Regions from separate parts of the Longispora sp. NPDC051575 genome, predicted to be linked through region 1. Evidence: riboswitches for the same ligand, from Rfam matches in the RefSeq annotation. Region 1 holds a riboswitch; each other region holds the start of a gene.
The links. Region 1 has a riboswitch for cyclic di-AMP ahead of AB0M43_RS14970 (NlpC/P60 family protein). Riboswitches for the same ligand answer to the same signal wherever they lie in the genome.
Positions count from the first base shown of each region.

Region 2: linked by a shared signal. The riboswitch ahead of AB0M43_RS21305 (hypothetical protein) and the one ahead of AB0M43_RS14970 (NlpC/P60 family protein) in region 1 are both predicted to bind cyclic di-AMP.
Region 3: linked by a shared signal. The riboswitch ahead of AB0M43_RS24210 (NlpC/P60 family protein) and the one ahead of AB0M43_RS14970 (NlpC/P60 family protein) in region 1 are both predicted to bind cyclic di-AMP.
Region 4: linked by a shared signal. The riboswitch ahead of AB0M43_RS11180 (hypothetical protein) and the one ahead of AB0M43_RS14970 (NlpC/P60 family protein) in region 1 are both predicted to bind cyclic di-AMP.

Region 1 is NZ_JBFAZP010000005.1:116,965-124,557, forward strand. Features, by position in the region: gene AB0M43_RS14965 (aldo/keto reductase) at 1-201, shown strand, start outside; gene AB0M43_RS14970 (NlpC/P60 family protein) at 329-1,303, opposite strand; cyclic di-AMP (ydaO/yuaA leader) riboswitch at 1,318-1,462, opposite strand; gene AB0M43_RS14975 (threonine/serine dehydratase) at 1,615-2,550, shown strand; gene AB0M43_RS14980 (S9 family peptidase) at 2,695-4,767, opposite strand; gene AB0M43_RS14985 (SpoIIE family protein phosphatase) at 4,789-6,399, opposite strand; gene AB0M43_RS14990 (ATP-binding protein) at 6,507-7,593, shown strand, end outside.
Region 2 is NZ_JBFAZP010000007.1:107,666-115,258, reverse strand. Features, by position in the region: gene AB0M43_RS21320 (hypothetical protein) at 1-375, opposite strand, end outside; gene AB0M43_RS21315 (hypothetical protein) at 441-917, opposite strand; gene AB0M43_RS21310 (hypothetical protein) at 914-1,591, opposite strand; gene AB0M43_RS21305 (hypothetical protein) at 1,891-2,859, opposite strand; cyclic di-AMP (ydaO/yuaA leader) riboswitch at 2,892-3,041, opposite strand; gene AB0M43_RS21300 (SHOCT domain-containing protein) at 3,480-3,731, shown strand; gene AB0M43_RS21295 (heavy metal translocating P-type ATPase) at 3,803-6,478, shown strand; gene AB0M43_RS21290 (hypothetical protein) at 6,585-7,115, shown strand; gene AB0M43_RS21285 (multicopper oxidase family protein) at 7,126-7,593, shown strand, end outside.
Region 3 is NZ_JBFAZP010000008.1:10,647-18,239, reverse strand. Features, by position in the region: gene AB0M43_RS24220 (metal-dependent hydrolase) at 1-771, shown strand, start outside; gene AB0M43_RS24215 (alpha/beta hydrolase) at 779-1,723, shown strand; cyclic di-AMP (ydaO/yuaA leader) riboswitch at 1,877-2,008, shown strand; gene AB0M43_RS24210 (NlpC/P60 family protein) at 2,050-3,006, shown strand; gene AB0M43_RS24205 (NlpC/P60 family protein) at 3,206-4,171, shown strand; gene AB0M43_RS24200 (GNAT family N-acetyltransferase) at 4,463-4,945, opposite strand; gene AB0M43_RS24195 (hypothetical protein) at 5,075-6,334, opposite strand; gene AB0M43_RS24190 (sigma-70 family RNA polymerase sigma factor) at 6,593-7,537, opposite strand.
Region 4 is NZ_JBFAZP010000004.1:31,591-39,183, forward strand. Features, by position in the region: gene AB0M43_RS11160 (NAD(P)H-binding protein) at 1-618, shown strand, start outside; gene AB0M43_RS11165 (GNAT family N-acetyltransferase) at 622-1,275, opposite strand; gene AB0M43_RS11170 (hypothetical protein) at 1,571-1,927, shown strand; gene AB0M43_RS11175 (hypothetical protein) at 1,996-2,349, shown strand; gene AB0M43_RS11180 (hypothetical protein) at 2,445-3,437, opposite strand; cyclic di-AMP (ydaO/yuaA leader) riboswitch at 3,449-3,601, opposite strand; gene AB0M43_RS11185 (universal stress protein) at 3,753-4,232, opposite strand; gene AB0M43_RS11190 (ArsB/NhaD family transporter) at 4,229-5,467, opposite strand; gene AB0M43_RS11195 (PhzF family phenazine biosynthesis protein) at 5,656-6,483, opposite strand; gene AB0M43_RS11200 (NADAR family protein) at 6,620-7,593, opposite strand, start outside.

The DNA.
Region 1 (7,593 bases):
ATCGCCGACCGGCACGGCGCGAAGCCCGGTCAGGTGGCGCTCGCGTGGACCCTCGCGCAGGGCGAGCAGGTGGTGCCGATCCCGGGCACCAAGCGGATCTCCTACCTGGAGGAGAACGCGGCGGCGGCGGATCTCGTCCTCACCGCCGAGGACCTCGCGGACCTCGACACCCTGCCGACCCCCGAGGGCACCCGCTACTGATCCGCGGAGGCCGGCGGTCGGCCCGCCCCGATCAGCGGAACCAGCGCGGCGACCGGGCCGGAGCCGGTCCCCGGACACACGAACGGCCCGTCCTCCACTCGGAGGGCGGGCCGTTCGCAGGGGGGTGTCAGCGCGCGTACTTGGGCCGGGCGTAGGCGGTCGGGGTGTCCCCACCCATGTCCACGCCCTCGACCTTGACGTTCTGGCCGGGCTGCGGGGCGTGCACGACCAGGTTGTTGCCGATGTACAGGGCCACGTGCCGGTCGCCGCCGTAGAAGATCAGGTCACCGGGCTGGAGCTGCGACCGGGTGATCGGGGTCGACGCGTCGCGCTGCCAGCCGGTGTAGTGCCCCATGGACACGCCACCCGCGGCCCACGCGGCCATCGTCAGGCCGGAGCAGTCGTAGGCGTCCGGACCGCCGGCGGCCCACACGTACGGCTTGCCGATCTGGGCCATCGCGAAGGTGACCGCCTTGCCGGGCGGGCCCGGGATGAACGGCGGCACGTAGTCGATCCGGGTGCCGTTGCGGCTCGCCCGGTCCTTGTACGCGGCGGTCCGCTGGGCCTGGAGGGCGTCCATCTCGCCGGTGATCGAGACCTTCTTGGCGGAGAGCTCGGACTCCATCTTCTGCTGCGAGTCCAGCAGGGCCTGGATCTTCTTCTTCTCGGCGTCGAGGGGAGCCTTGAGCCGGTTCAGCTCGTCGATCTGCTTCTGCTCCGACGCGCTGATCGCGTCGAGGAGGGTCAGCTGTTCGAGCATCGAGTCCGCCGAGCCGCCGCCGAGGAGGGCGTTGGCGGTGCTGGCCTTGCCGCCCTTGTACGCGGCGGCGGACATCAGGCCGATCTGCGCGTACGCGACGTCGACCTTGTCCTGGAGGGGCTTGACCTTGAGGGAGGCGGCCTCGACCTCGGCCTTGGTGGTCTTCAGCGTCGCGGCAGTCTTGTTGTACTGCTCGATCGTGCCCTCCAACGAACTCCACTTGGAATCCAGCTGGCGCTCGATCTCGTCGACATCGTCGGCGTGCGCGCTGCCCGCGAAGGACATCACGACGGAGGCGGTGACGGCGACGACGGCTAAATAGGCTCCGCGGACGGATTTCACCTGGGCTGCTGACTCCTTCTTCCCTCAGCCGCCTACCGGGTTAGCTGACGGGTTCGGGCGGGAAGATCGCCCTACCGCCACTACGAACAGTGACGGATTCACCCCAACTAGCTCTGTGGGTCCCCGATTCGCCACAGGGCGACTCGGCGGCATTCGACCGGTGCTCCCCCCGTCGGGTCGCTGTACCCGGACGAACGGTCCCAAGGCTAGACGCTGGACTGGGGGGTAACAAGTTATCTGCTGATGCCACTTCGTGCGGTAGCTACCCAACTACCTAACGATGAATTCGCCGTGTGGTTACCTTGACGACTATGAGGCTCGTGACCTTGGGTGACATCCAGAAAGCCGCCACAACCATTGCGGGTACCGTGCTGCGGACCCAACTCGTGCCGTGCGCGTGGGCCGACGCCGACCGGCCACTCTGGCTGAAGCCGGAGAACCTGCAGCCCATCGGTGCTTTCAAGATCCGTGGCGCGCGCAACGCGATCCGCCCGGACATGCCCGGGGTCATCGCGTACTCGTCGGGCAACCACGGCCAGGCGGTCGCGTACGTGGCCCGGCAACTGGGCATGCCGGCCATCATCGTCGTCCCCGACACCACCCCCGAGGTGAAGATCGCGGGCATGCAGAACCTCGGCGCGGATGTGATCGTCGTCTCACCCGGCGAACGGGAGGCGCGGGCCCTCGAACTCGTCGCCCGGCACGGCTACCCGCTCATCCCGCCGTTCGACCACTTCGACATCATCGCCGGGCAGGGCACCGTCGGGCTGGAGATCGCCGAGGACCTGCCGGACGTGGAGGTCGTGCTCGTACCCGTCAGCGGAGGTGGTCTGCTCTCCGGGGTCGGCACCGCGATCCGCGCGCTCGCCCCGAACGCGAAGGTGATCGGCGTCGAACCCGCGCTGGCCGCCGACGCCCGGGAGAGCCTCGCCGCCGGCCGGGTCGTGTCCTGGCCGCTGGAGGAGACCGAGAAGACCATCGCCGACGGTCTGCGCAGCCCGCGGCTGTCCGAGCTGACGTTCGCGCACATCCGCGAGGTGGCCGACGCGATCGTCACCGTGACCGAGGAGGAGATCGGCGCGGCCGTGGGCGTGCTCGCCCGGTCCGCGCGGCTGGTGGCGGAGCCGAGCGGGGCGGTGTCCACGGCGGCGTACCTCTACCACCGGGAGGAGCTGCCGCTCGGGCGGACCGTCGCGATCATCTCCGGCGGGAACATCAACCCGGCGCTGCTGGCGGCCCTGGTCTGACGCACGCGACGGGCACCGGCCCCAGCCCCGGCCCGACCGCGGAGCTGGCCGGCACCCGGCCCGACCCCGGGAGTGGTCTGGGCGAGGCCTGACCTGGCCCGACCCGAGGTGCCGGCCCGGCACAGGATGCCGGGCCGTCGCCGGTCAGCCCGCCAGGCCCACCACGTCCAACAGCCACGCGTTCACGTACGACTCCTCTTTCCACACGTCGTACCGACCCGACGGGCCCATGTGCCCCGCGCCCATCTCCGTCTTGAGCAGCACCGGACCGCCCCGCCCGACGACCCGCAACCGGGCGACCCACTTCGCGGCCTCGTGCACGCCGACCCGGGGGTCGTTCAGCCCGGCCATCACGAGCAGCGCCGGGTACTCCTGGGCCGTGACGTTCTCGTACGGGGAGTAGGACTTCATGTACGCGTACACCTCGGGGTCGGCCAGCGGGTTGCCCCACTCGTCCCACTCCACGACGGTCAGTGGCATCGACGGGTCGAGGATCGTGTTCAGCGCGTCCACGAACGGCACCTGCGCGACGATCCCGCCGAACGCCTCCGGCGCGATGTTCGCGATCGCGCCCATCAGCAGGCCGCCGGCCGACGCGCCCCGGGCGACGGTGCGCTCCGGGCTCGTCCAGCCGGCCGCCGCCAGGTGCCGCGCGCACGCCACGAAGTCGGTGAAGGTGTTCTTCTTGTGCAGCAGCTTGCCGTCGTCGTACCAGTGCCGGCCCATCTCGCCGCCGCCGCGGACGTGCGCGATGGCGAACGTGACGCCCCGGTCCACCAGGGACAGCCGGGCGATGGAGAACCACGGGTCGATGCTGGTCTCGTAGCTGCCGTAGCCGTACAGCGACAGGGGGGCCGAGCCGTCCCGGGGCGTACCCTTCAAGGTCATGATCGAGATGGGTACCCGGGTGCCGTCGGGGGCCGTCGCCCACTCGCGGAACTGCTCGTAGCGCTCCGGGTCGAAGTCGCCCAGCACCGGGCGGCGCTTGAGCAGGGTCAGCTCGCCGGTGGCGATGGTGTAGTCGTACACCGAGTCGGGGGTGGCCAGGGAGGTGTAGGCCAGCCGGAACGTCGACGCCGGGTAGTGCGCGTTGCCGGTGGGGGACACGTCGTACACCGGCTCGGGGAACGTCAGTTCGCGCGGCTCGCCGTCGTTGGGCAGCACCCGCAGACCGGTCAGGCCGTCGCGGCGGAAGTGCACGACCGCGTGGTCGGCGAACGCCTGCACGTCCAGCAGCCGGGTGTCCTCGCGGTGCCCGATCACCTCGTGGAACTGGTTCGTGTCGTCGACCGGGGTCCAGCCGAGGACGAAGTTCTCCGCGTCGTGGTTGTGCAGTACCCAGAAGCGGTCGCCCTGGTGGTCGATCTGCACCTCGACGCCCTCGACCCGGCCCGCGCCGAACACCGCGAACCCGCCCGTCGGGTCGTCCGAGGACACGAACCGCAGCTCGCTGGTGATCTTGCTGCCGATGTCGATGACCAGGTAGTCGGCGGACCGGGTCAGGCCCACGCTCACCCAGAACTTCTCGTCGGTCTCGTGGTGGACCAGCACGTCCGGCTCGGTGGAGCCCAGGGTGTGCCGCCACACCTGGTGCGGGCGCCAGGCCTCGTCGACGGTCAGGTAGAACAACACGTCGCCGGCCCGCGACCAGGCGGAACCGTGGAAGGTGTTCGGGATCTCGTCGGGGAGCACCTCGCCGGTGACCAGGTTCTTCACCCGCATCGTGTACCGCTCGTCGCCCGAGTAGTCCGTCGAGAACGCGAGCAGGGTGCCGTCGGGGCTCGGGTCGTACGTCCCCAGGGAGAAGAAGTCCTTGTCGCCGGCCAGCTCGTTCTCGTCGAGCACGACCTGCTCGCCCGGGAGCGGCGCGCCGTCCGGGGACACCTGCGGGACCGCGTCGCCGGAGACGGGCACCCGGCAGTGGATGCCGTACTGCTTGCCCTCGACGGTGCGGCTGTAGTACCAGAAATCGCCCTGCCGGGTCGGGACCGACAGGTCCGTCTCCTGGGTGCGCGTCTTCAGCTCGGTGAACAGCGTCTCGCGGAGCCCGGCGAGGTGCGCGGTCGCCTGCTCGGCGAAGGCGTTCTCCGCCTCCAGGTAGCCGATGGTGTCCGGGTCGGTCTTGTCCTGGAGCCACGCGTACTCGTCGACCGTGGAGTCGCCGTGCTGCACACGGGTCGTGGGAACCTGCTTGGCGAGCGGGGGAACTGCGTTCATAGCGGGCAACGCTACCCGAGGTCAGCCCGGGTTGCGCAGCACCAACAACGCGATGTCGTCCCTGGGCTGCTCCGGCGAGAACGCCAGGGCCGCGGCGCGCAACCGGCTCGCCACCGCCTGCGCCGGCAACCCGGTCAGGCCGGCCAGCTCCTGGCGGAGGCGGTCCTGGCCGTACAGCTCGTCGCCGCGCCGGCGCTCCGTCACCCCGTCGGTGTAGAAGACCAGCGCGTCGCCCGGCGCGAGCCGGACCGTGGCCAGCGGGGTGCGCACCGTGTCCAGCAGGCCGACCGCCGTGCCGCCCTCGCCGACCAGCGTCGTGCCGCCGTCCTCGTGCAGCAGCACCGGCTTGTCGTGCCCGGCCAGGCACAGCTCCAGCTCCACCACCCCGTTCGTCGACCGGGTCACGATCGCCGCCGCCAGGGTGCAGTGCTTGCCGTCGCCGCGTTCGAGCATCGTGGTGTTGAGCAGCTCCATCGTCCGGGGCAGCGAACGGCCGTCGCGGACCAGCACCCTGACCACGTCGCGGACCAGGCCGGTGAGCGCCGCGGCCTGCGCGCCCTTGCCGCACACGTCCCCGATGGAGACCAGCCAGGTGTACGCCTCGCCGCCGTCCCCGGCCGGGTCGCCCAGCGGCAGCACGTCGTAGAAGTCGCCGCCGACATCGGTGCCGGTGCTCGCGGGCACGTACTCCGCGCCGAACTCCAGCCCCGTGGACAACGGCAGCGCGGCCGGCAGCAGGGCCCGCTGGAACGCCTGGGCGATGTTCTCCCGCTCGGCGTGGATCCGCGCGTTGTCCAGGGCGAGCGCGACCCGCCGGGCCAGGTCGGCGACCACGGCGACCTCGTCCACGCTGTGCAGCCGGTCGAGGTGCCGGCCCACCGACAGCGTGCCGAGCAGCTGGTCCCGGGCGATCAGCGGCACGGCCACGCCCTCGAACGGCCGGGGCAGGGTGACCGGGGCCCGGGAGGTGACCACGTCGCGGAGCCGGGGGGCGACCTCGTCGAGCTCCTGGCGGAGGACGGGCAGCGCGTTCTCGTCCCGGTGCAGCCAGGTCGCCAGGGTCAGGTTGCCCCACTCGTCGGCGCTGTGCACCGCGCACCAGTCGCCGAGCCGGGGCACGACGAGCTGCGGGATCAGGGCCAGGGTCAGTTCGGGGTCGAGGGACTGGGCGAGCAGCTCGCTCGTCTCGGACAGGAACGACAGCCAGTCCCGGCGCTGCGGGGACGCCGGGGGCTCGGTGTGCGACGGCGGCGTACGGTCCAACCGGAACCACACCCCCTTGCGGTCCTCGCCGTGCGTGGTACCCCACGCGCTCGCGAACTGGTCGACCAGCAACAGCCCTCGCCCGCCCTCGCTGAAGTGGTCCGGCCGGGTGGCCGGTCCGATGTCGCCGCCCACGAAGTCGGTGACCGTGACCGTGACCCCCGCGTCGTCCACCTGGACGTCGACATCGATGTCAGTACCGGCGTGCACGACACCGTTGGTCGAGAGCTCCGTGGTCAACAGCAGAGCCTCGTCCAGCAGCTCCGCCAGGCCCGCCTCCGCGAGAACCTCGCGGACGGCGGCACGGGCGTGCGCCGGTGACTGGTGGTCGGCTGGCAGTCGAAGCCGTCGCCGGGCGTGCGTGGGCACGGGTGAAGTCTCTCCTGACCGGGTACTTTTCCGCTAGTTCATGGCCGAGATAGTGATCAGGGTGCCGGGTTCTCGCCATTTGCGCCATCGCAGGGGAGGATGGGGCGATGGACTCCGCGCTGCTCACTCAGCTCGTTGACGCGTTGGGGCGTGTCCAGCAGGGTGACTTTCAGGTACGTCTGCCCCAAAACTCCTCCTCCGAGGGTGCCGACGAGGTCGCTGACCGGTTCAACAAGGTTGTCGAACAGCTCGAGCGCCGAAATCAGGACCTGATCAGGATCGCGCAGATCGTCGGCCGGGAGGGTGAACTCACCGAACGCCTCGACGTGACAGATCACCCCGGCGAGTGGGGCGGCGGGGTGCGCGCCGTCAACGCGCTCATCGACGACCTCGGCCGACCGACCACGGAGATCGCCCGCGTGATCGTCGCCGTCGCGGACGGCGACCTGTCGCAGAAGATGGCCCTGCAGATCGACGGCCAGCCGATGCGGGGCGAGTTCGCCCGGATCGGCCGCACGGTGAACACCATGGTCGACCAGCTGTCCTCCTTCGCCGACGAGGTGACCCGGGTCGCCCGCGAGGTCGGTACCGAGGGCAAGCTCGGCGGCCAGGCGAAGGTCACCGGCGTGTCGGGCACCTGGCGGGACCTCACGTACAACGTGAACTTCATGGCGTCGAACCTGACCGCCCAGGTCCGTAACATCGCCTCCGTCGCCACCGCCGTGGCCAAGGGCGACCTGTCGCAGAAGATCACGATCGACGCGCAGGGCGAGATCCTCGAACTCAAGAGCACGATGAACACGATGGTGGACCAGCTGTCCTCCTTCGGTGACGAGGTCACGCGGGTCGCCCGCGAGGTGGGTTCCGAGGGCAAGCTCGGCGGCCAGGCGCAGGTGCGCGGCGTGTCCGGTACCTGGAAGGACCTCACCGAGAACGTCAACCAGCTCGCGTCCACCCTGACCACCCAGCTGCGGGCCATCGCGCGGGTGTCCACGGCCGTGACCCGGGGCGACCTGACCCAGCGGATCACGGTCGCCGCCCAGGGCGAGGTCGCGGAGCTGAAGGACAACATCAACCAGATGATCGTCACGCTCCGCGAGACGACGAAGAAGAACGCCGAGCAGGACTGGCTGAACTCCAACATGGCCCGGGTGTCCGGCCTGTTGCAGGGCCAGCGCGACCTCGGCGAGGTCT
Region 2 (7,593 bases), on a different contig from region 1:
GGTGGCAGCGGGCACGAGGATCGCACCCGTCCCAGGGGGTTGTCCGAGTGCGAGGACAACCAGGACGGCCGTCAGGAAGACCAGGCACGCGCCGGCCAGCATCGCCCAGCCGCCGGACGTGCCGTCGGTGGCCGCCGCCACGATCGCGAGCGGCCACGCGACGGGCGTCGCATCGTCAATGCCTGAGACCGCGTCGGACATGTTGTGGCCGGCCATCGTGTCGCCCGTGCTGTGCGGCACGGGCAGATGGGTCATCGTGGCGTCGCCGCACTGGATACCGTGTGAGAGGGCGACGCTGGTCACCACGGCAGCCAGCACGACAAGCCGCGCGAGGCGGACTCGCGCGGCCCGGCGCCATCCGGAGGCTACGGCCACGCCCGACAGCCTACTGCCGCCACTGTTGCGCGGGGAATCATCCGATATGCCAGGGTTCATGCTGCTCAGGGTGTCGGGCTGACTGTTGGGCCGGGCACCGCAACAGCGCATGTGCCTTCCGCGTCGATGGTCACCGTCGCGGTCAGGGTGGCCCCTGCCGTCACGGTGACGGTCGCACCGCAGACCTCCTCCAGCGGCCCGAGCCCCTTCTCCCCCGTCGTCGGGCAGACGTCGGCGCAGGCACGGTGCCAGGCGATGACCCTGTACTTGCCTGCCGTCAGCTCCTTGGTCAGGGTGATCGGTCCCTGAGGGAAGGCCGCCTCGGTCAATGGCTTGGCGTCGGGCGTCTCGACGCGCGCGTACCAGGCGGTGCGCGCCGGAGCCGCGCCGCTCTGGTTGATAACGAGCGTTCCGGAGGTGCCGCGCGGGGCAGGCGCCGCGCTCGATGCGATCGCGGCCGACGGTCGGGGTGATGGCGGTTGCCCGCCGCAGCCTGCCAGGAGCAGGGCCGCGACGGGCACCAGAAGGACGACGGATCTCATGACGCCCAGGTGATGATGGTGACGGTGTTGCCGGTGCGGATCGACGTCGTCGAGGGCGCGGCGGCCTTGAACGCGGCGTCGGAGTGGCCGTAGATCGCGGCGAGCTGGTTGAAGTCGTGGGCGTTGGGGTGCTGGTTGGTGGACCAGTCCCGCGTGTAGTCCATGCAGGTGCCCAGGTTGGCGTTGGTCATGTCCTCGTCCTGGTGGCCCAGGCCGAAGTCGTGGCCGACCTCCTGGCACATGACGCCCTGGCGCTCGGCGGCGCTGCGGCCGGCCTCGTAGGTGTCGTTCATCTTGGCGCTGGCCTGGTTGATGTGCGTGCCACCGGAGTCGGTGTCGATCGAGGCCAGCCCGGCCCAGCCGTTGTTGCCGTAGGCGTAGTTGCACACCCGGATCGCGCCGGCCGGCATGACGCAGCGACGCCGTGTCGTGCTGGACGTGCCGCCCGCCACGACCGTGTTCTGCAGGTACGGGCTGGCGTTCCAGTCCGCGTTGGCGGTGGACAGGGCGCCGGCCCAGTCAGACGTCACGCTGGAGTAGATCGTCAGCCGGGCCTCGCCGGAGCGCGACCAGTGGTAGCTGCCCCAGCTGTGGTCGGCCTGCGCCGGCGTGGCGGTGAATCCGACGATCGCCGAGGCGGCTGCCAGGGCGATCGCGAGGGGTCGGATACGCATGAGTTGTCTCCCCAAAACCAGACTCGCTTCGATGCGAGGTTGCCAGGGACGCTACTACCGCAGCTAGTAGGTGAGAAGATCGACTTTGTAGCTCCACCTACTACGGAAAGTAGTATTTAAGGTGAAGTGGGGCCTAACATGAGGCGCAGTTAAGCAATCCATAACCATCGCTGTTTCCGCTCGCGCCGCAGCACCGCTCTCGCGGCAGCTCACTCCGACGACATGGTGAATTCGCAACTCGCGGGCGCCCACCTGGAGGCCCGTCGGCGGCGCGCGGCACCCCGGGCCGGTCCTACGGTTCAGCGGATGGAGACGTGCACGTGGTCGGTGTGCTCAGCGGACGGGCCGCCGTAGCCCGAATAGGACCGCCAGCCGGTGCCCGGCATCCAGATCTGGCGGTACCAGATGACGTAGAGCACCGCCAACCGGTCGGCGTTGGCGATGTACCAGGCCGCGAGCCGGTTGCCGTACTCTCGGTCGCCTCCGGTCGCCGCTCCCGAGAAGCCCCCGACCGCCGCAGCCCAGTCACACGCCCGCCCACGGGGATGCTCGTAGCCGTCCTCCATCGAGCGGTAGCAGCCCACGAAACGGGTGAACCCGGCCTTCCTCGTCTCGTTGTAGGCGTGCAGGGTGCGCGGCGACAGACAACCCCCCGTCGAGGGATCCCGCACCGTGCAGCCCTCCGAGGAGAAACTGCCGTCCGGGTTGCGCGGTGCGGGTGTCGCGTTGGCCGGCAGATCGCCGAAGCCGAGAGTCGGGTCCCCACCGCCGGCCTTGCGCAACGCCTTGAGCGCGTCATCCTGACGCGTCCTGAGCGCCTTGAGCTGCGTCTCCTGCTCCAGGATCGCGGCGTCGAGGTCCTTGCGCTGCTGGTCGAGCTCGGCCTGAGCCGCGGTGAACGCGCTCACCGCGGCGGCGTCGCGCTCCGACAGGTAGCGCATCGTCGCGGCCGACTGCAGGAATCCGTCGAGCGAGCCGCTGTTGAGCAGGATCTGCGCCTGGCCCGTCCCAGCGCTCTTGTACTGGGCCGCGGCGAGCAGCCCGACTGCCGCGCTCAACCCTGCCACCTTGGCCTGGGTAGCGGTGATCTGACCGGACAGTTCGCCCTGGCGCTTCTTGGCGTTGGCGATCGCGGTCCTGGCGTCCTGGTACCCCTGCGAGGCGGCAGACAGCGCGTCGCGCAGTTCCTTCGTCCCACCCTCCGGTTCGGCGCGAACCGGCGTGGCGATCAGCACGGCGGCCATGATGACTGCGGTCACGAACGCCACGCGGCGTGTTGACGGTGACAAGACAGCATGAACCTTTCTTCCTCGACCGCCTACCAGGTCAGCTGACGGATTCGGGCGGGAAGAGCGCCCTACCGCAGGGCCCTGAGCTGGGCCCGGCGGATTCACCCCACGTACCTTGGGTCCCCGGCTCGCCCAACTGGGCGACTCGGCGGTGACGACCGGCGTCATCCCTTCGGGTGACAAACAGCCGGCCGACTGAACGCCGATACTAGGACAGGTAGTAGCCGCCGGCAACCTGTCGCACGGCGGTGCCATGCAAGGAAGACCAGCACCACTACCCATAGTCAATACGCAGAAACACGGAGCGGGCATGGACCGCCGAGCCTCGCCCGCGAAAGGCTGAAGGCCTGCGCTCCGGTCTGGGGCGAGTCGATCCGTCACGATGACACCCCGTCGACCTTGGGGACGCAACAGTGACCGCCCGGCTCTACTTCGCCCGTTGACGTGGGACGTTTCACCTAATCTGAGCGATTCCGATGCGAGGTGCCGGCTGCCTGAGGGGTCAGACGGCCTGCCCAGCTCGGGCCGGAGGGCACTGGCGGAGTCTGCGGAGCGCGGCGCACCGTGGAGGTGACCGGTTTGATTCGGAGGTGGGCGTGATGATGTACGGCGATGGCTGGGGCATGGGTTGGATGCTGATCATGCTGGTGCTGTGGGGTGTTCTGACTGCTGGTGTCGTCTGGGTGGCCGTGCGCTGGGCACAGGGCTCCGCGAGTCGGGGCGGAGGCCCGGTTCAACAGGCGTCGGCACTGGAGATTCTTGATCGGCGTTTCGCCGCCGGGGAGATCGATGCCGCGTCTTACGACGAGGCGCGGGTCCGGCTGGCCGGCCCTGGGCCGGGTCGGCCGTGAAGTCGTCGGCGATCCGGGCTCCGCGATGATCGTCGCTGCGGTGTCATGAGCTCCTGAAGGAGACGGTTGCGATGAACACTTTCGACTTCGGCGTCGTGGCCGCCGCTGTGGCGCTCATTGGCGTGTTGGGTTGGTTCTTCTTCGGAAAGCGGGCGGTGCGGGACGCGTCGGTGGCCGGCGGGGTGCAGCGGATCGAGGTGACCGTGCGGGGCGGCTACCAGCCGGACGTGATCCGGGTCCGCCAGAATGTGCCCCTGGAGATCGTCTTCGACCGGCGGGAGTCAGGTGACTGCACCTCGCGGGTGGTGTTCGCCGACCTCGGCGTCAGCGCGGCGCTGCCGGCGTTCGCCCGCACGACGGTGCGGCTGACCCCGGTCAAGGCCGGCACGGTGGGCTTCGCGTGTGGCATGAACATGATCCACGGCCGGCTGCTGGTCGAACCCGGCGACAGCCCGGAAGCCACAACCACAGAGGTGCTCCCGGCGGCGGTCCTGCCCGAGGCGGCAGCCGATGTCGAGGATACCCAGGTGGCCGAACGGCGGGCCGAGGTCACGGACCTGAACCGCCGGGTCGCCGTCGGGACCGTGCTGACCGCGCCGGTGCTGTTCGCGGTGATGGCGCACGAGGTGTTCGGGGCCGGCTGGGTGCCGGGGTTGCTGCTCGACCGGTGGCTGCAACTCGCGCTGATCACACCGGTGATGTTCTACACCGGCTGGCCGATCCACCGCACCGGCTGGCTGACGTTGCGCAACCGGGCCGCGGACATGAACAGCCTGATCACGCTAGGCACCACCGCCGCATACGTGTTCAGCCTGCTGGTCACGCTCGCGCCGGAGGCGCTGCCGGCCAACGCGCGGGAAGTGTACTTCGAGGCCGTCGGCGTCATCCTCACCCTGATTCTGCTGGGCCGGTTGCTGGAGGCCCGCGCCAAGGCCGGTACCGGTGAGGCGATCCGGGCCCTGCTGGGTTTGCGGGCCCGCACGGCCCGGGTGGTGCGCGACGGCACGGAGGTCGACGTGTCGGTCGAGGACGTGACGGTGGGCGACGAGGTCGTCATCCGGCCCGGGGAGAAGATCCCCGTGGACGCGGTGGTGGTGTCGGGCTCCTCCGCGGTGGACGAGTCGATGGTCACCGGGGAACCGATGCCCGTCACCAAACGCGCCGGCGACACCGTCGTCGGGGCGACCGTCAACGGGACCGGGTCGCTGCGGGTGCGGGCCGCGAAGGTCGGGGCGGACTCGATGCTCGCCCAGATCATCCGGCTCGTGCAGCAGGCCCAGGCGTCCAAAGCCCCCATCCAGCGCCTGGCCGATGCGATCTCCGCCTACTTCGTGCCGGTCGTCATCGCGGTGGCGATCGCCACGTTCGCCATCTGGTTCGTCGCAGGGCCGCCACCGGCGCTGACCGTCGCCCTGGTGTCAGCCGTGTCGGTGTTGATCATCGCCTGTCCGTGCGCGCTGGGCCTGGCGACCCCACTGTCCATCATGGTCGGCACCGGCAAGGGCGCCCGGGCCGGAATCCTGATCCGCTCCGCCGAGGCACTGGAGACCGCGCACCGGCTCAACACGATCGTGCTGGACAAGACCGGCACCGTCACCGCCGGCAAGCCGGTCCTCACCGACGTGCGCCCCGCCGGCGACCTGACCGAGGCCGAATTACTGGAGCTGGTCGCCGCCGCCGAGGCCGACAGCGAACACCCCCTGGCTGCGGCGATCGTGGCCGGCGCCCGCGCCCGGAGCCTGGCCCTCCCAGAGGTGACCGGGTTCGACTCGATCACCGGCAAGGGCGTCCGCGCCACGGTCGCCGGCCGGGAGGTGCTGGTCGGCAATGTCCGGCTGCTCGCCGACGCTGGCATCGACACCACGGCCCTGGCGTCGCACGCCGCGGAGCTGTCCGGGGCGGGCAAGACCGCAGTGTTCGCCGCCGTCGACGGCCGGCCGGCCGGGGTGATCGCCGTCGCCGACACTGTGAAAGCCGACTCCGGGGCGGCCATCGCTGCGCTGGAGAAACTCGGTGTCGAGGTGGTCATGCTCACCGGCGACAACCAGCGCACCGCCGCCGCGATCGCAGCCCAGGTCGGAGTGCGCCGAGTACTGGCAGAGGTGCTGCCCGAACACAAGGCCGACGAGATCCGCCGGCTGCAGGCCGAGGGCCGACGGGTTGGCATGGTCGGCGACGGCATCAACGACGCCCCCGCCCTGGCCGCCGCCGATGTGGGCCTGGCCATCGGCACGGGCACCGACGTCGCGATCGAGGCCGCCGACATTACCCTCATCTCCGGATCCCTGACCGGCGTGGTCACCGCGATCAGGCTGTCACGGGCCACGATGCGCAACATCCGGCAGAACCTGTTCTTCGCCCTCATTTACAACGCCCTGGGCATCCCCGTCGCCGCCGGGGTGCTCTATCCCCTGTGGGGGCTGAGGCTGAGCCCAATGTTGGCCGCCGCCGCTATGGCCCTGTCGTCGTTGTCGGTCGTCGCCAACGCCAGCCGGCTACGCCGCTGGCGAGCCACACCGCTGCCTGCCACGACCGTGCCCCTTGTCCAGCCGCACGTCGAGACCCGGGAGCCAGCAATCATGGAACAGGTCGTTGCCGTGACGGATCCGGTGTGTGGCATGCCTGTCGACCCGGTCGGCGCCATCGGCCGCACCATCGGCGCGGAGACCTTCTACTTCTGCTCGCCCCACTGCGCCGCCGCATTCGACGCCGACCACGACCGGTGGCTGACCAGACCCGCCCGGTGACGGGACCTTCGCCGGCCGGGGGGCGGGCCGGCCGGCCCTGCACGGCTCCGGCGAACGCGAGCACCGTGAGGGCGCAGGTACGACGCGTGATAGTAGGAGGTGCGTGGTGAACCCCGAAGCGCTGGTCGGATTGTTCGTCACCGCAGACACCCGCCCCGGCGACCGGCGGCTCGCACTGGCCGGACTCCGGCCCACCGTCGTCCTCGCCGCACGGCTCGCCGTCATCACCCTCGGCGTCGCCTTGTCCACCGCCGCCGCGCTCGCCGTCACCGCCGCCGTGTTCTCCCCCCGGCAGTGGGCCCTCTACTTCGCCGCGAACCTCTTGATCGCCGGCTGCTACGCACTGATCGGCGTCATCCTCGCCCCGGTCTTCGATCGGGTCGCCGGCGTGTTCATCGCCTTTCTCTTCCCGTTCCTGGACCTCGGCATCGCCCAGAGCCCGATGCTGCGCGGCCAGCCCGCCGCCTGGGCCCACTACCTGCCCGGCTACGGCGGCACCCGAGTCCTCATCGACGCGGCCGTCACAGACACCTTCGACGAGACCAGGTCGCTACTCATCGCCCTGAGCTGGATCGCCGTCCTCACCGTCACCGCGGCCGTCATCTACCGCCGGGCGATCCGACCGGCCCGACGATGAGGCGGCAGCCATGAGACGACGCACGCTCCTCGCCACCGGAATGGCCGCCCTCGGCGCCGGGCTCACCGCCGCCTGCGACACGACCCCGGACCCGGCCGCGTTCGTCACCCCCGACGGCGAGGAGGTCCGCGCCGCCGAGGCCCGCCGCAACCCCGGAACCATTCGCGACATCCGGCTCACCTCGACCGCCGGCCCCGTCGACCTCGGCGGGACCATCGTGAATACGTGGAGCTACGACGGGCAGATCCCCGGCCGACCGATCCGGATCACCGCCGGCGAACAGCTCCGCGCCACCCTCACCAAGCGGCTACCCGAGCCCACCAGCATCCACTGGCACGGCGTAGCGCTACGCAACGACAACGACGGCGTGCCCGACCTGACACAGAAACACATCCCGACCGGGGCAGATCACACCTACCAGTTCACCGCCCCGCACCCCGGCACCTACTGGCTGCACCCGCACACCGGCGTCCAACTC
Region 3 (7,593 bases), on a different contig from region 1:
GCCGCCGCGTGGCTGGCGGGTTCGTGGGCGCTCGGTGAGTTCATGAACATCCACCAGCGCCCCGCCGAACTGGTCGTCGGAGCCGCCGTCTGCGCCGGCGCCGCACTGCTGCCCGACCTGGACTGCTCGGGCCGGGTCACCGCCAACAAGGGCGGCGCGACCGTGGCCCGCACCTTCGGGGTCGCGTCGCTGTTCCTCGCCGAGTGCGTGGAGAAGTTCGCCCTCGCCGTCTACACCGTCACCCGGGCCAAACACGACCCGAAGCGCAAGAACGGCCACCGCACCCTCACGCACACCTGGGTCTTCAACGTGGCCCTGGGCGGCCTGGTCGCGTTCCTCGCCGGGCACTGGGGCAAGCCGTTCGTGATCGGGCTGCTGTTCTTCACCCTCGGGCTCGCGATCCGGGGCCTGCTGGCCGACTGGGCGAAGGAGCGCGGCTGGATCGTGGTGACCCTGCTGTCGGCCGGCGCCGCGTACGGGGCGTGGCTGTGGCTGCCCGCCGACCGGGGCTTCCCGCTGCTCGGGCTCGCCATCGCGTTCGGCGGCGTCATCCACACCCTCGGCGACATGATCACCAGGGCCGGCTGCCCCGTCCTGTGGCCGCTGCCGCTGGCCGGCCGGGTGTGGCGCGAGATCGGCGTACCGAATTTTATGGCCGTCCAGGTGAACGGCGGGTTCGAACGAGGTTTCCTCCGCCCGTTTTTTGTGATCGTGGCCGGACTCGCCGGAATTCTTCTGGCGGTGCCCGACATCCTCGACCACCTGCGATGATGTGCCCATGTGGGTCAAGGACATCCTGGGCGACGCCTACGAGGCGCGCACCCTGCCGCTGCCGGACGACGAGAACGGCGAGCTGGTCGCGACGCTCGTCCGCCGTCGGGCCGGCCAGTCCACCCGGGCGGTGCTCTACGTCCACGGGTACAACGACTACTTCTTCCAGACCCACCTGGCCGACTTCTTCGTCAGCCTCGGCTACACCTTCTACGCGATCGACCTGAGGCGCAGCGGCCGCAGCCTGCGCCCCGGCCAGACGCCGTCCATGGTGGACAGCGTCGCGGAGTACTTCGTCGAGCTCGACGAGGCCGCCCGGATCATCCGCGAGGAGGACGGCCACGACATCCTGGTCGTCAACGCGCACTCCACCGGCGGCCTGACCACCTCGATGTGGGCGCACAAGCTCCAGGGCACGGGCACCATCACGGCGCTCACCCTGAACAGCCCGTTCTTCGACCTCAACGCGAACTGGTTCCTCCGCCGGGTCGCGCCGGTCGTGCTCGCCCCGATGGGCCGCCGCCAGCCGATGCGTTCCCTCCCGGCGGGCCTGAGCAGCGTGTACGGCGACAGCGTGCACGTCGACCGCAAGGGCGCCTGGAACTTCGACACCGCGTGGAAGCCGATCGAGGGCATCCCGACCCGGCTCGGCTGGCTGGTGGCGATCACGCACGCCCAGCGCCGACTGCGCAGGGGCCTCAACATCGACGTGCCGGTCCTGGTGACCGCGTCCACCGCGTCGTACAAGCGTCCCGAGTGGAGCGACGACGCCACCCGGATGGACTCGGTCCTCGACGTCGCGCACATCGCGGAGTACTCCCGCGCGCTCGGCCCCGACGTGACATTCATCGAGGTTCCTGACGGCCTGCACGATCTCGCCCTGTCGGCGGAGGAGTCCCGCCAGTTCTACTTCGACACCCTGCAGGAGTGGCTGAACGCGCACGTAGGGTAATCGGGCGGAGCCTAGACCCTCCTCTGAGCTGCGGTGCGACCGGGTGGGGCCCACGTCTGGCCCGTCACTCAGGGTTGCTATGCCCGAGATCCCAGGTAGCGTCAGTCAACGTCCGGGAGTCAGCCACCCATTGATGGGGAGCGCCGGACGGGCCGCCGAGTCATCGTGACCGGTGAGCCGGGGAACCATCGCGGAGGTGCGACTTCTCCGCCGGGGTGAATCCGCGCAGTGCGCGGTAGGGCGCAATTTCTTCCCGTCCGAACCCGTCAGCTAACCCGGTAGGCGGTGTGCTGCCCGTGTAGGCAGACGAGGGAAGAGAGTCCTCCTTGGCACCAAGTTCCGTGCCGGGGCTGCTGCGCGCCGCGCTCACTGTTGTGGGCGTCTCCGTGCTGGCCGTCTCGGCTCCGATGACCGCCGCTCAGGCCGATCCCGGTACTGACACCCAGGGCAAGATCGATCAGAACACCCGCGAGGTCACCCAGATCTCCGGTGAGTACGACAAGGTGCGCGCGACGCTGGCCAGTACCCGGCTCGTCGCCGACACCGTCGCCGCGAAGTTGGCCCCCCTCGCCGACAAGGTCGCCGCGACCGCCAACCCGCTCGGCATCGCCGCCCGGCCCACGACCTCCCTGTTCGACCAGGTCGGAGCCGCCGCCGTGGCCACCCGTCCCGCGCCGGACAGCGTCGGGGACCTCACCAGCGCCCGGGGCGAACTCGACGCCGAGAAGGCCCGCCTGGACGGCCTGATCGCCGAGCAGACGAAGCAGGAGACCACCCTGGCGGCGAAGAAGACCGCCCTGGAGGCCGCCAACGCCGAGCTGGTCAGGGCGCGCGACGAGGCGAAGGCCACCGCCGACCGGGCCAGCCGGTCCGCCGAGCGGTCCACCAGCCCGTCGAACACCTCCAACACCCCGCCGCCGAACGTCTCGGGCAAAGCGGGCGTGGCCGTGCAGTTCGCGTACGCGCAGCTCGGCAAGGCGTACGTCTACGGCGCGGCCGGCCCGGACACCTACGACTGCTCCGGTCTGACCATGCGCGCGTGGGGCGCCGCCGGCGTCGGCATCGGCGGGCACCAGACGAACGCGCAGTGGGCCGCCACCACCCGGATCGGCCGGGGCGACCTGCAGCCGGGCGACCTGGTGTTCTTCTACGGCCTGGGCCACGTGGGCATCTACGTGGGCAACAACCAGGTGATCCACGCGCCGCAGCCGGGCGAGTCGGTGAAGATCTCGAACGTCGACTCCATGGGCGGGTACGACGGCGCGGGCCGGGTCCGCGGCTAAGTAGATCCGGGCGGTTCCATTCCACAGGTGGTTTTCCCGCCATTTGTGTGCCCGGTTTCTCGAACACCGAGAAAACAGCTCATCACCTCGCGTGATGGGCTGTTTTCTTTGTGTAGTAGGCATTTCTCGAAGGTGGCACGCATCTCACAAGGCGGGTAACGTGGGCGCGGCTTGTTGCCTATGAAAGGGTCGTGCTGCGTTGACCACCGTCAGCCGGAAACCCCTCCGCGTACTGGCCATCGGCTGCCTCCTCGCCGTCGCCGCAACCCTCGGCGCCTCCCCCGCCCAGGCCGAGCCCACCCCCGCCGAGCTCGCCGCCCAGATCGACAAGGCGTCCGAGGAGCTCGAGAAGGTCATCGAGTCCTTCAACAAGGTGACCGAGCAGCTGAAGGTCACCCGCGAGTCCGTCGACAAACTGAACATCCAGCTCAAGCCGGCCCAGGACAAAGTGGACGCCGCGCGCGGCCGGATCGGCGCCGTCGCCGCCGCCGCCTACAAGGGCCAGAGCGTGTCCTCGATGAGCGCCCTGCTCAGCTCCCAGAACCCGTCGAGCCTGATGGAACAGCTCACCATCCTCGACCAGTTCGCGTACGGGCAGCAGCAGGAGATCTCGGCCTACAACCAGGCCAAGTCCGCCTACGACGGCGAGAAGACCAAGCTCGACGCCGCCCTCAACCAGCAGACCGCCCAGGAGAAGGAACTCGCCGGGCAGAAGGCGAAGATCGAGGAGGAGCTGAAGAAGCTCCAGGAGCAGCGCAAGAAGGCCGGCATCGGCCCCGGCGGCACCGTCGGCCTCCCCGCCCCGCACCTGCCGGGCACCGCGGGCAAGGCCGTCGACTTCGCGTACGGCGTCGTCGGCAAGCCCTACATCTTCAACGCCGCCGGCCCCAACGGCTACGACTGCTCGGGCCTCACCATGGCCGCGTGGAAGTCCGCCGGCGTCTCCCTGCCGCACAACGCGGCCATGCAGTGGGATGCCACGGCGCACATCCAGCGCGGCGAGCTCCAGCCCGGGGACCTGGTCTTCTCCAACGGCCTGGGCCACGTGGCGATCTACGTCGGCAACGACAAGGTGATCCACGCCCCCCAGCCGGGCCAGAACGTGATGATGGCCCCCATCACCCAGATCGGCAGCATCTACGGCTACGGCCGCGTGCGTGGGTGAGGACCCGCTGAGGACGACGCTGGCGGCGCCTCGGCGGAATTCGCAGGGCGCTGCCCTAGCGACTTCCGCCGACGCTTGCCAGCCCCGCCCTCAGCGGGCCACTTCGCCTTAGATCAAAAGATTTTTGTGGGGTACGCCTTCGCGGCGTGCCCCACTTTTGTGTGGGGGGGCTGGGAGTTACGGCGGACATGTCGTTCGGGGCTTTCTTGGCTTTCGGGTGGGTCCGGGAATGGGTTCGAGGGGAAGGGCCGGTTGTCGCAGACCGGGGGACTCGATCGGGGCGGGCACCTGTCAGGCGGACTGGGTGGGCAGGTGTAGTTCGGCTACGGGCTGGTTGCCGCTGAGTTCGCCGGTCGGGTGGAAGCCCAGGCGCAGGTAGAAGTCGCGGGGGCCGTCGTCGTCGGGCGCGTAGGTGACGGTGGCCCGGGAGCCGCCCCGGCGGCGGATCTCGTCGCACACGGCGCGGACGGCGAACCGGCCGTAGCCGTGGCCCTGGTGGTCGGCGGCGATGTTCAGGCGCCACAGGCCGGAGCGGAGCAGGTCGGGCGGGTCGGTGTCGTAGAAGTGGACGTCGAAGAAGGCCATCACGAAGCCGACCGGCTGGTCCCCGTCGAGGATCAGGCGGGGCCAGGCGATGTCGGGGTGCACGTACGCCTCCGCGAGGGACCGGGCGACCGACTCGACGAACCGTTCCTGGCCGGCCCGCACCGTGACCGCGCAGGCCGCGTCGACGTTGTCGGCGGTGATCTTCTCTAGGCGGAGCGCGGAGGTCATCCGGGCACCCTACCCACGGCCGCCGGCCCCGGTCGACCGGAAAACAGCCCCTGCTGTGCCCCCTCACCAGGAGCAGGCGGCCGAGAGCCCGACGGGGTATGGGCGGTCGGATGGCCAGCCCCCGGGTGGTCAGGGGGCGGACTGGTAGGAGACCCGGATCCGGACGTAGTAGGGGGCGGTGTGCAGGTTGATCTCGTCGAACACCACGTAGGAGACGGCGTTGGGGCTGGTGGACTCGCGGCGGCAGTACCGGTCACCGGGGTTGATCGGGTATTCCGGCATGGTCAGCTTGATGGCCTGGTAGACGTCGCCGGGGCGGTCTGCGGCGGCCAGGCAGTCCTGGAAGGTGGGGCGGTGGTTCGCGACCCGGGTGTCGGCCCAGCCGTAGTAGTAGAGCTGGACGTCGTTGGGCTTGAAGTACATCATCCCGGCCGCCCCGGTCTGTTTGGTCGGCGCCGCCTGGCCACCGTGCCAGTCCACCCCCTCCAGGTCGTACAGGGTGAAGGCCGTCTCCGCCGTCTGCTGGTCCGGCTGGGGCTCCGGGCGCGGCTGCGGCGAGGGCACGACGCTCGGGCCGGGGGTGGTCCGCACCGGGAGCGGTCCGGCGGTCCGGGCCGGGGTCGTGGCCGGCCGCTGTCCCGGGTCCCCGCCGCCCGGGTCGACGGGCAGGGTGCCGACCCCCGGTCCCTGGGCGGTCCCGCCCGGGGTCGGCGCGAGGGCGGCTGTCGACGGGCCGGACCCCGCTCCCGGCTGCCGGCCGGCCTGGCCGCCGCCCCGGTTGAGGTGCAGGACGACGAGCACGACGAGTACCAGCGCCGCGATCACGGCCAGGGCGAGGACGGCCAGTCCGGTGGACCGCACGATGTGCACGTTGTTGGTGCCGTGGTCGTTGGCGGTGAAGTGGAAGTCCCCGCGCGGCACCGACGGCCGGACCGTTCCGGACCGCTCGCCGGCCGGAATGCCTCCCGTGCCGCCTCCGGCATGTGTGCCACCCGTCACGGCCCCGGCCGACGCACCCGCCGCCGTGCTGCCCACGGCCGCGCCTGCCCACCCCGGCACGGTTCCGGTTCCGGTTCCGGTTCCGGTTCCGGTTCCGGTTCCGGTTCCGGTTCCGGTTCCGGTTCCGGTTCCGGCGGAAGGGTCTCCCGCGCTGGTCACGCCGCCAACTCCGGCCCCAAGCGCCCCACCGGCGGGGTCTCCGGCACGCACCGCCGCCGCCTGCCGGAGGCGCTGATATCCCTGGTCACCGAGGCCGATCAGCGCGCAGAACACGCTGATCACCCCGGACAGCGTGCTGGCCCGGGTCGTGTCGAGGAGGGCGAACACGGCGGCCAGTCCCGCCAGGGCCGCACACCCCACCCAGGGTGCGATCCGGAGCCACTTCCGCATCCCTCCATGATGGATCACGCCCCCGCCGACCCCGCTGTCATCTTCCAGACCGCCAGGCCGGGCCGGGCGTCCGCACAGCCCGCCCCGGCGACAACCACCGACCCGGTCCGGCCAAACGAGCGCGACGGCTCCCCCACCACACGCCACCCCTGCCGGGCACGGCCAGGCCGCCCCCGACGGCCCGCTGCCCGCACACACGAAAGGGACCCCCGGCCAACCGGCCCGGAGCCCCTCCGTTCTGACGCCTACCCGCGCCACCTACGCCGCGACGGACATACCCTCCGCCCGGGCCAGCTCACGCAGCCGGCCGAGCGCCTGGATCTCCAGCTGCCGGATCCGCTCCCGGGAGAGCGAGAACCGCTGGGCGACCTCGGTGAGCGAGTGCTCGCGGCCGTCCTCCAGGCCGTAGCGGGCCCGGACGATGCCGGCGGACCGGTCGTCGAGGTGGCCGATCATGGAGTCGATCCGTTCGCGCTCGAGGCCGGCGAGGACGATGTCCTCGGGGCTGGGCGCGTCGGAGTCGGACACCAGGTCGCCGAGGCTCGTGTCGCCGTCGTCGCCGACGGGGGTGTCCAGGGACACGGTGTCCTGCGACCAGCGCTTGAGCTCGTTGACGCGCTCGACGGGGACGCCGAGGGCGTTGGCGAGCTGCTCGACCTCGGGCTCGCCGCCCAGCTCGCGGGTGAGCTGGCGGGCCATGCTGCGCATCCGGTTGACGTCCTCGACCAGGTGGACGGGGAGTCGGACGGTGCGCTCCTGCTGGGCGATGGCCCGGCTGATGGCCTGGCGGATCCACCACGTCGCGTACGTGGAGAACTTGAAGCCCTTGACGTAGTCGAACTTCTCGACGGCCCGGACGAGGCCGGTGTTGCCCTCCTGGATCAGGTCGAGCATCGGCATGCCGCTGCGCACGTAGCGCCGCGCGATGGAGACGACGAGTCGCAGGTTGGCCTTGATGAACTGGTCTTTCGCTTTCTGCCCCTCGGACACGAGCTCGGCGAGTTCGTCCGCTTTCACACCCTGGGGTGCGTTGTCCTCGGCGAGCAGTCGGTCCGCGTACAGCCCGGCCTCCACGGCCTTGGCCAGGTCGACCTCCTGCGCCGCGGCCAGCAGCGGCGTCTTCGAAATCTCGTGCAGGTAGACACCGACGAGGTCGCGCTCTTCAGCGACGTCTGCCGTTCGCAAAACCCGAGTCTTCTCCACGCGCGCCGAACCTCCCGTGCTTGACGTGTCACTGTCATAACGAGCGAGGACGCCGG
Region 4 (7,593 bases), on a different contig from region 1:
CTGCGCCTGGAACGGCTCCTCGCCGGGCGCGGGGACACGGCGACCGGGCTGATCCGCCGCCCGGAACAGGCCGACGACCTGCGCGCGGCGGGGGCCGAGCCGGCGGTGTGCGACCTGGAGACGGCCACCGTCGCCGAGGTGGCCGCGCACCTGGCCGGGGCGGACGCGGCCGTGTTCGCGGCCGGCGCGGGCCCGGGCAGCGGCATCGACCGCAAGGACAGCGTCGACCGGGGCGCGGCGGCCCTGTTCGCCGACGCGGCGGAGCGTGCCGGGGTCCGCCGGTTCGTGGTGGTCTCCAGCATGGGCGCCGACCCCGAGCCCCCGGCCGGTACGGACCCGGTGTTCGCCGCCTATCTGCGCGCGAAGGGCGCGGCGGACGACGACGTCCGGGCCCGGCCCGGGCTCGACTGGACGGTCCTGCGGCCGGGGCGGCTCACCGACGGTCCGGGCACCGGACTGGTCACGCTGGCCGAGCGGACCGGGCGGGGCGACGTGACCCGCGACGACGTGGCGGCGGTCCTGCTGGCGCTCCTCGACGCGCCGGGCACGGTCGGCCGCACCCTGGAACTGGTCGGCGGCGACACGCCCGTCCCCCGGGCGGTCGCCGGCCTCGGCTGAGTGTCAGGCCGGGCGGGCGATGAGGACGTCGGCCTCGCGCCGCCAGCCCAGGCGGGAGTACAGGTGCTGGCCATCGGCGCTCGCGATCAGCAGCCCGGTCCGGGCGCCCTGGTCCACGGCCGCCCCGGCGAGCGCGCCCATCACGGCGCTGGCCAGGCCCCGGCGGCGGTGCTCGGGGCTGGTCTCGATCCGGTCGGCCACCGCGTCGGTACCGGAGACGGCGAGCTGGCCGCGGGCCGCCAGTACCCCCGAAGGGTCGTGGATCGAGACAGTGACGACCGGGCCGTCGACCTCGACCGTCGAGCGGTAGGTGTCGGCCGGGGCGTGCCGCGGGTGGGTGGTCAGGTCGACGCTCATCAGCCACTCGGGGCGGTCCAGCAGCTCCAGGCCGCCGGCCGCGAGGGCGGTGCCGACCTCCTCGGGGCGGGTGGTGGTCACCGTCAGCCACGTGCGCAGGTCGGCGGCGGCGACCCGGGCGGCCAGCCGGGCCACCGAGTCGGGTTCCTCGTCGGCGCGGAGCGCGAACACCTCGACCTGCCGGCCGGGCTGGTCGCACCGGACCTGGAGGCCGCCGTCGACCGGCTCGGGGGCGGGCAGGCGCCGGGCCAGGCCCCAGCCCCGCAGCCACCGTCGGACCAGATCCTCCGTGATGATCATCAGGCCATTACAGCACGCCGCCCCGGCCCCGGACAGGGTCTGTGGCCCGCGCCATGGCCCGGCCCCTGTCGGCGGCCCGCCGGGGCCCGGCCAGCGGGCGGCCTGAACCTGACGGTCCGGTTCCCGACGCCGGACTCGCTGGTGATCACGCAGGACGCGCCCCTGGCCAGGACATCCACGCGACGCTCGCCTCGTGGGACCCAGTGGGCCGAGGGACGAAGGCATCGACATCTATAGACACTGTCTAATGTAGACTGTTACGGTCGCCTCTCCCTCTCCCAAAGGAGAAGCACCCATGTCACGACTACTCAGGACGGCCCTCGCCGCCACGTTCGCCCTCGCCGCCACCGGCGTCAGCCTCGCCGCCACCGCCCCGGCCCAGGCCGCCCCGCCGTGCAGGGTCGCGTACTTCCTCAGCGACCACGGGACCTCGATCGGCGCGGAAGCGTGGATGATCTGCTACGACGGGCTCCCCGAGCGCCAGATCTACGTCTCGCTCCAGCGCCTGAACCCGACCACCGGCGCCTGGACGACCGTGTCGAGCTACTGGGAGACCACCAGCTACACCTGTGTCGGCACGGCCACGAACACCTACCGCAGCATCAACGACACGACCAGCGTGGTGCGGACGATCACGGCCAACTGCGGCTGAACCCCGGCGGCGGGCACCACAGGGGTACCCGCCGGCCAACCCGCCCCTCTCCCGAAGGAGAAGCACCCATGTCACGCATTCTCAGGACGACCCTCGCCGCCGCGTTCGCCCTCGCGACCACCGGCGTCAGCCTCGCCGCAAGCGTGCCCGCCCAGGCCTACCCGACGTGCCGGACCAAGTACTACCTCACCGACGATGGGACGTACCTCAGCGCCGGGGCCTACATGATCTGCGACAGCGGCGACGAGCGCGACATCTACGTCCGACTCCAGCGGCTGGACCCCGCCACCGGCAGTTGGACGACGGTGTCGAGCAACTGGAATTCCACGAGCTACACCTGCGTCGGTACGGCCCCGAACACCTACCGCCGCATCAACGACACGACCTCCGTGGTCGCCACGATCACCGCCAACTGCGGCTGAGATCCGGGCGGCGGGTACCCCTACGGTGCCCGCCGCCCGCACGGGCGGGCCGACACGCGGTCGGTCAGGGCGGGGCCGGCCCGACCGCGAGGTGGTCAGCGCATCGACAGGTGCACGTGGTTCGTGTGCTCCGACGAGGGGTCCCCGCTGCCGAAGTACGAGCGCCAGCCCGTGCCCGGCATCCAGATCTGGCGGAACCAGATGACGTAGAGCACCCCGAGCCGGTCCGCGTTGGCGATGTACCAGGCGGCGAGCTTGTTCCCGTAGTCCTTCTCCGCGCCGACCGCCATCCCGCCGAAGCCCTTCGCGGCCGAGGACCAGTCGCAGGCCTTGCCGCGCGGGTGCTCCCCGCCGTCCTCGGCCGAGCGGTAGCAGGACACGTAGTGGTCGAAGTTCGCCTTCTTCGTCTCGTTGTACGCGTGCAGGGTGCGCGGCGACAGGCAGCCGCTGGTGGTCGGGTCCTTCACGGAGCAGCCCTCGGACGGGAAGCTGCCGTCGGGGTTGCGCGGCGCGGGGGTCGCGTTGGCCGGCAGGTCGCCGAAGCCGAGGGTCGGGTCGCCGCCGCCGGCCGAGCGCAGCGCCTTGAGCGCCTCGTCCTGGCGTTTGCGCAGCTCCTTGAGCTGGTTCTCCTGTTCGAGGATCGCCGCGTCGAGGTCCTTGCGCTGCCGGGCGAGGGTGGCCTGGGCGGCCTTGAGCGCGGTGACCTGGGCCCCGTCGCGCTCGGACAGGTAGCGCACCGTCGCCGCCGTGTCCAGGAAACTCTCCGGCGACCCGCTGGACAGCAGCGCCTGGAGCTGGGCCGACGAGCCGCCCCGGTACTGCGCCGCGGCCAGCCGGCCCACCGCCGCGCTCAGGTCGGCCACCCTGGCCTGGGAGGCGAGGATCTCCTCGGACAGTTCGCCCTCGCGCTTCTTGGCGTTGGCGATCGCGGTGCGCGCGTCCTGGTACCCCTGGGAGGCGGCCCGGAGCGCGTCGCGCAGTGGCTTCGTGCCCCCCTCGGGCTCGGCCTGGGCGGGGGTGATCGCGACCAGCACGGTGGCGGCGACGGCGACGACTGTCAGGGCGGCACGGCGTACTAAGACGGACAAGACAGACAGAACCCTTCTCCCGTACCCGCCTACCAGGTCAGCTGACGGATTCGGGCGGGAAGAGCGCCCTACCGGCCGGCCCTCCACAGAGGAGCCGGGCGGATTCACCCCACGTACCTTGGGTCCCCGGCTCACCCCGGAGGGTGACTCGGCGGTGACTCCCGGTGCCACCCGTCGGCGGCGAAGGCCGGTCGTCTGCACGCCGATGCTAGGACAGAGCGTGACTCTCGGCAACTACCGGCCGTTCAATCACACACAGTGGAGGGTGGGTCGTCACACAGAGCGACAATCCGAGCAGACCGGTACCCGGCGGGCCTACCCGGCCGGCGGGAGCAGCCGCGGGGACGTCGCCGCGTCCGGCCACAGCAGCAGCACCCGGCACGGCGCGTGGTCCACCACGAACCGGGTCGCCGGCCCCAGGCTGCCCGGCCCGGGCCGGGAGTGGTCGCCGTCCCGGGCCAGGATCAGCAGGTCCGCCGCCTCGCACGCCTCGACCACCAGCCGCTCGGCCCGGCCGGACGTGGCGGCGGTGTGCGCCGGGCGGCCCAACCGGGCCACGGCCGCGTCCAGCAGGGTGCGTTCGGCGGCCCGGACCGCCGCCTCGACCGTGTCCCCGGGGTCGGTGCCGTGCCCGCCCCGGCCCAGCCGGCCCAGGAACGCGCCGTGCAGGCTCTCGGCCACGCCCGGGTCCGTGACGTGCAGGAGTGTGATGTCCGCGCCCGGCGGCGCCAGGTCGGCCGCCGCGTCGACGCAGGCCGGCCACGTGCCCTCGGTGAGCCAGACGAGAATCCTCATACCCCCCACAGTCGCAGCCCCAGCCACAGCGCGACCACCCCCGAGGCCAGACACGCCGGTACGGTCAGCGCCCCGAGCCGGAGGAACTCCGTCGCGGTGGGCCGGGCGTCGTGCGCGTGCAGGATCCGCCGCCACAGCAGGGTGGCCAGCGACCCGACGTACGTGAGGTTCGGGCCGACGTTCACGCCGATCAGCACCGCGAGCACCAGGCCCGGCGAGTGCGCGACGGCGGGCACCAGCACCAGGGTCGCCGGCAGGTTGTTGACCAGGTTCGCCAGCACCGCCGCGAGGGCGGCGACGGACAGCAGGCCCAGCAGGTCGCCGTGCCCGGGGACCAGGCCGTCGAGCAGCGCGCCCAGGCCGTGCCGGCGGACCGCGAGCACCACCACGCCCAGGGCCAGCACGAACCCGCAGAACGCCGGGTTGGTCTCGGCCAGGATCCGGCCGAGCCGGCGCGGGGCCCGGCGCAGCTCCGGCAGGGCCAGCAGGACCGCTCCCCCGGCGGCGGTCCAGGCCGGGTGCACGCCCAGCGGCTCGGCGACGGCGAAGCCCGCCAGGGTCAGGGCCAGCACCGCGAGGGCGTAGCGCGGGGCGGGCGCGGCGGGCACGGGCACCGGCTGCGCGGGGGTGCCCAGGTCAGCGGCGAAGAACCGGCGGAACACCAGGTACTCGGTGCCGATCACCGCCAGCCACGGCAGCGCCATCAGCCCGGCGAACCCGGCGAACGTCAGCCCGGTGGCCGCGAAGGCGAGCAGGTTCGTCAGGTTCGACACCGGCAGCAGGAGCGAGGCGGAGTTCGCCAGGTGGGTGCAGGCGTACACGTGCGGGCGGGCCCGGACCCCGACCGCCGCCGTCGTCGCGAACACCACCGGGGTCAGCAGCACCACCGTCGCGTCCAGGCTCAGCACCGCCGTGACCAGGGCGGCGATCAGAAACACCACCCCGAGCAACCGCTGGGGGGTACCGCCGCCGAGCCGGGCCGCGAGCGCGCCCGCGTACCGGAAGACGCCCGCCGTGTCGGCCAGGTGCGCCAGGACCAGGACCGCCGCCAGGAAGCCGACCGTCGGGGCCAGCGCCACGATCTCCGCCCACGCGGCGCCGGGCGACACCAGTCCGAGGAGCACCGCGAGGGCCGCCGCCGGGCCCGCGACCAGCACCTCCGGCAGCCGGGCCGGCGCGGCCACCGCGAAGCCCAGCACTCCCACCAGCAGCGCCACCGCGATCACCATCTGCACGGGCACACGCTACGGAAGCCCGGTCCCCGCCCACACGGGGGCCGGCCGGCCGTGCGGCACGCCGCGCGCGGAAGGGCCACCGACGTCCCGACCGCCGCCGGGTCCGTGGCAGCCGACCCGCGCGGCGGGTACGGGCGAGGCGGCCGGCCCGGACGGCTGTGCGCCCCGCGTACCCGAAAAGTCGGGTTTTAGAGGTTGACCTCGCCTGTCACGCAGGTCACCGTGCCGCCGGCCACCCAGAGCGCGCCGTCGGCGTCGACGCTGACGTGCACCCTGCCGGCCCGGCCGAGCGCCGCGCCCTGGCTCGCGACATAGGGCGCGGTGATCCGGCCGGTGCGCAGCAGCCACCCCGCGACGGAGGCGTTCAGGCTGCCGGTCACCGGGTCCTCGACCGTCGCGCCGTCCTTCGGGAAGAACGCGCGGACCTCCAGCGCGGCCGGCGAACCGGGCGGGTGCAGGCCCACCACGCCGAGGTCGAGATCCACCGCCGTCGGGCGCACCGCCGCGACCGCCGCCGCGTCGGCGAGCAGCACCGCCACCCAGCCGGGCCCGTTGTCCACCCACTCGGCGTCCACGACCGCCGACCGGTCCAGGCCGAGCAGGCCCGCGATCCGCACGACCAGAGCCTCGTCGACCGGTCCGGAACGCACCAGCGGCGGCGCGGCGAACGCGAGGCCGTCGGCCGTGCGGCGCACTCTGACCAGGCCGGCCCCACATTCCTGCACCACGACCTCGGATCCAGGGGTACCGCCCGCCGACAGCCACGCGTGGCACGTGCCCAGGGTCGGATGCCCGGCGAAGGGCAGCTCCTCGGTCGGCGTGAAGATCCGCACCCGGTAGTCGGCGTCCGGGGTGCTCGGCGGCAGCACGAAGGTCGTCTCGGACAGGTTCGTCCAGTGCGCGAACCGGTGCATCTGCTCCGTGGTCAGGCCGGTGGCGTCGAGGACCACGGCGACGGGATTGCCCTGGTACGGGGTGGTGGTGAAGACGTCGACCTGCCGGAAGGGACGCAGCATCCGGTCAGTCTAGGGCCCGGGCGCGGCACCGCCGCCGATAGCGGGCGCGGGTCCCGGCGGCGGGTCCGCGCGGGGTGGGGGCTGCCGACCGTGCGGGGCGGCTCCCGGGCAGGGCAGGCCCGCGTGGGCGAACCCGTCAGAGCAGGCCCGCGCGGGCCGCCGCGAGTTCGGAGCGGACCTGTTCGAGGACGCGGCCCATCCGGTCCCGGGCGTCGAGGAACCCGGAGTCCGTGCCCCGGTACTCGATCCGGGCGTCGCCCGTCGCCAGCAGCACCTCCGCCAGCTCCGGGTGCTGCCGGCACCGCGCCCGGTGCAGCTCGGCCACCACCGCCTCCCGCGCCACCGTCCACTCCGGACGATGCCCGCCGGCCGCGAGCAGCCTCCGGGCGTCCCAGTCGCTGCGCGCGCCCCGGATCGCGTCGCGCACCCCGGGATCGGCGGCGGCCAGGGCCAGGTACGCCCGGCTGAGGGTCGGGTACGTGTGCCCGCCGACCTCGACCGGCGCCGGGTACTCCGCGCGCAGCACGTGCACGCTCGGCGGCCCCGGCCAGCTCCCGAAGACGGTGTCCAGCACGACGGTCGGCTGCCCGGCCCCGGCGGGGCCGTCCGCGTGCCGCCGGGTGTCCGCCTCGTCGGCGGCCCGGGCCCGGTCGGCGAAGAACTCCAGCGCCTCCGCGTGGTCCTCGGCGGTCACCGGGTCGCCGTCGCCGTCGAGGGGCTCGCCGGCCGGGGTGGTCAGCGCCCGGTACGGCCAGTCCTTGACGTCCATGTCGCCCAGGTACATCCGCTCGTGTTCCGGCACCGCCAGGTACGCCTCGCGCAGGGCGGACCGGTTCTCCTCGGTGGGCGCGCGGCGGAACACCTCCACGGCCTCGTCGCACCGGGCCTCGGCGGTGGGCCGGCCGGCGAGCCGGTCCATCTCGTTGCGGACCTCGGCGAACAGGTCGTCGGCGGTCAGCTGGTCGTAGGAGTGGGCGAACTCCCAGGTGGCCAACTCGAACGCGGAGGCCCGCGCGCCGTCGCGGGGCGTGACCGTGATCCAGCCGGAGTCGAGTTTCGCGCGGAGCTCGTCGAGGGTGAGCAGGCCCCAGCACTCGACGACCCCGTCGG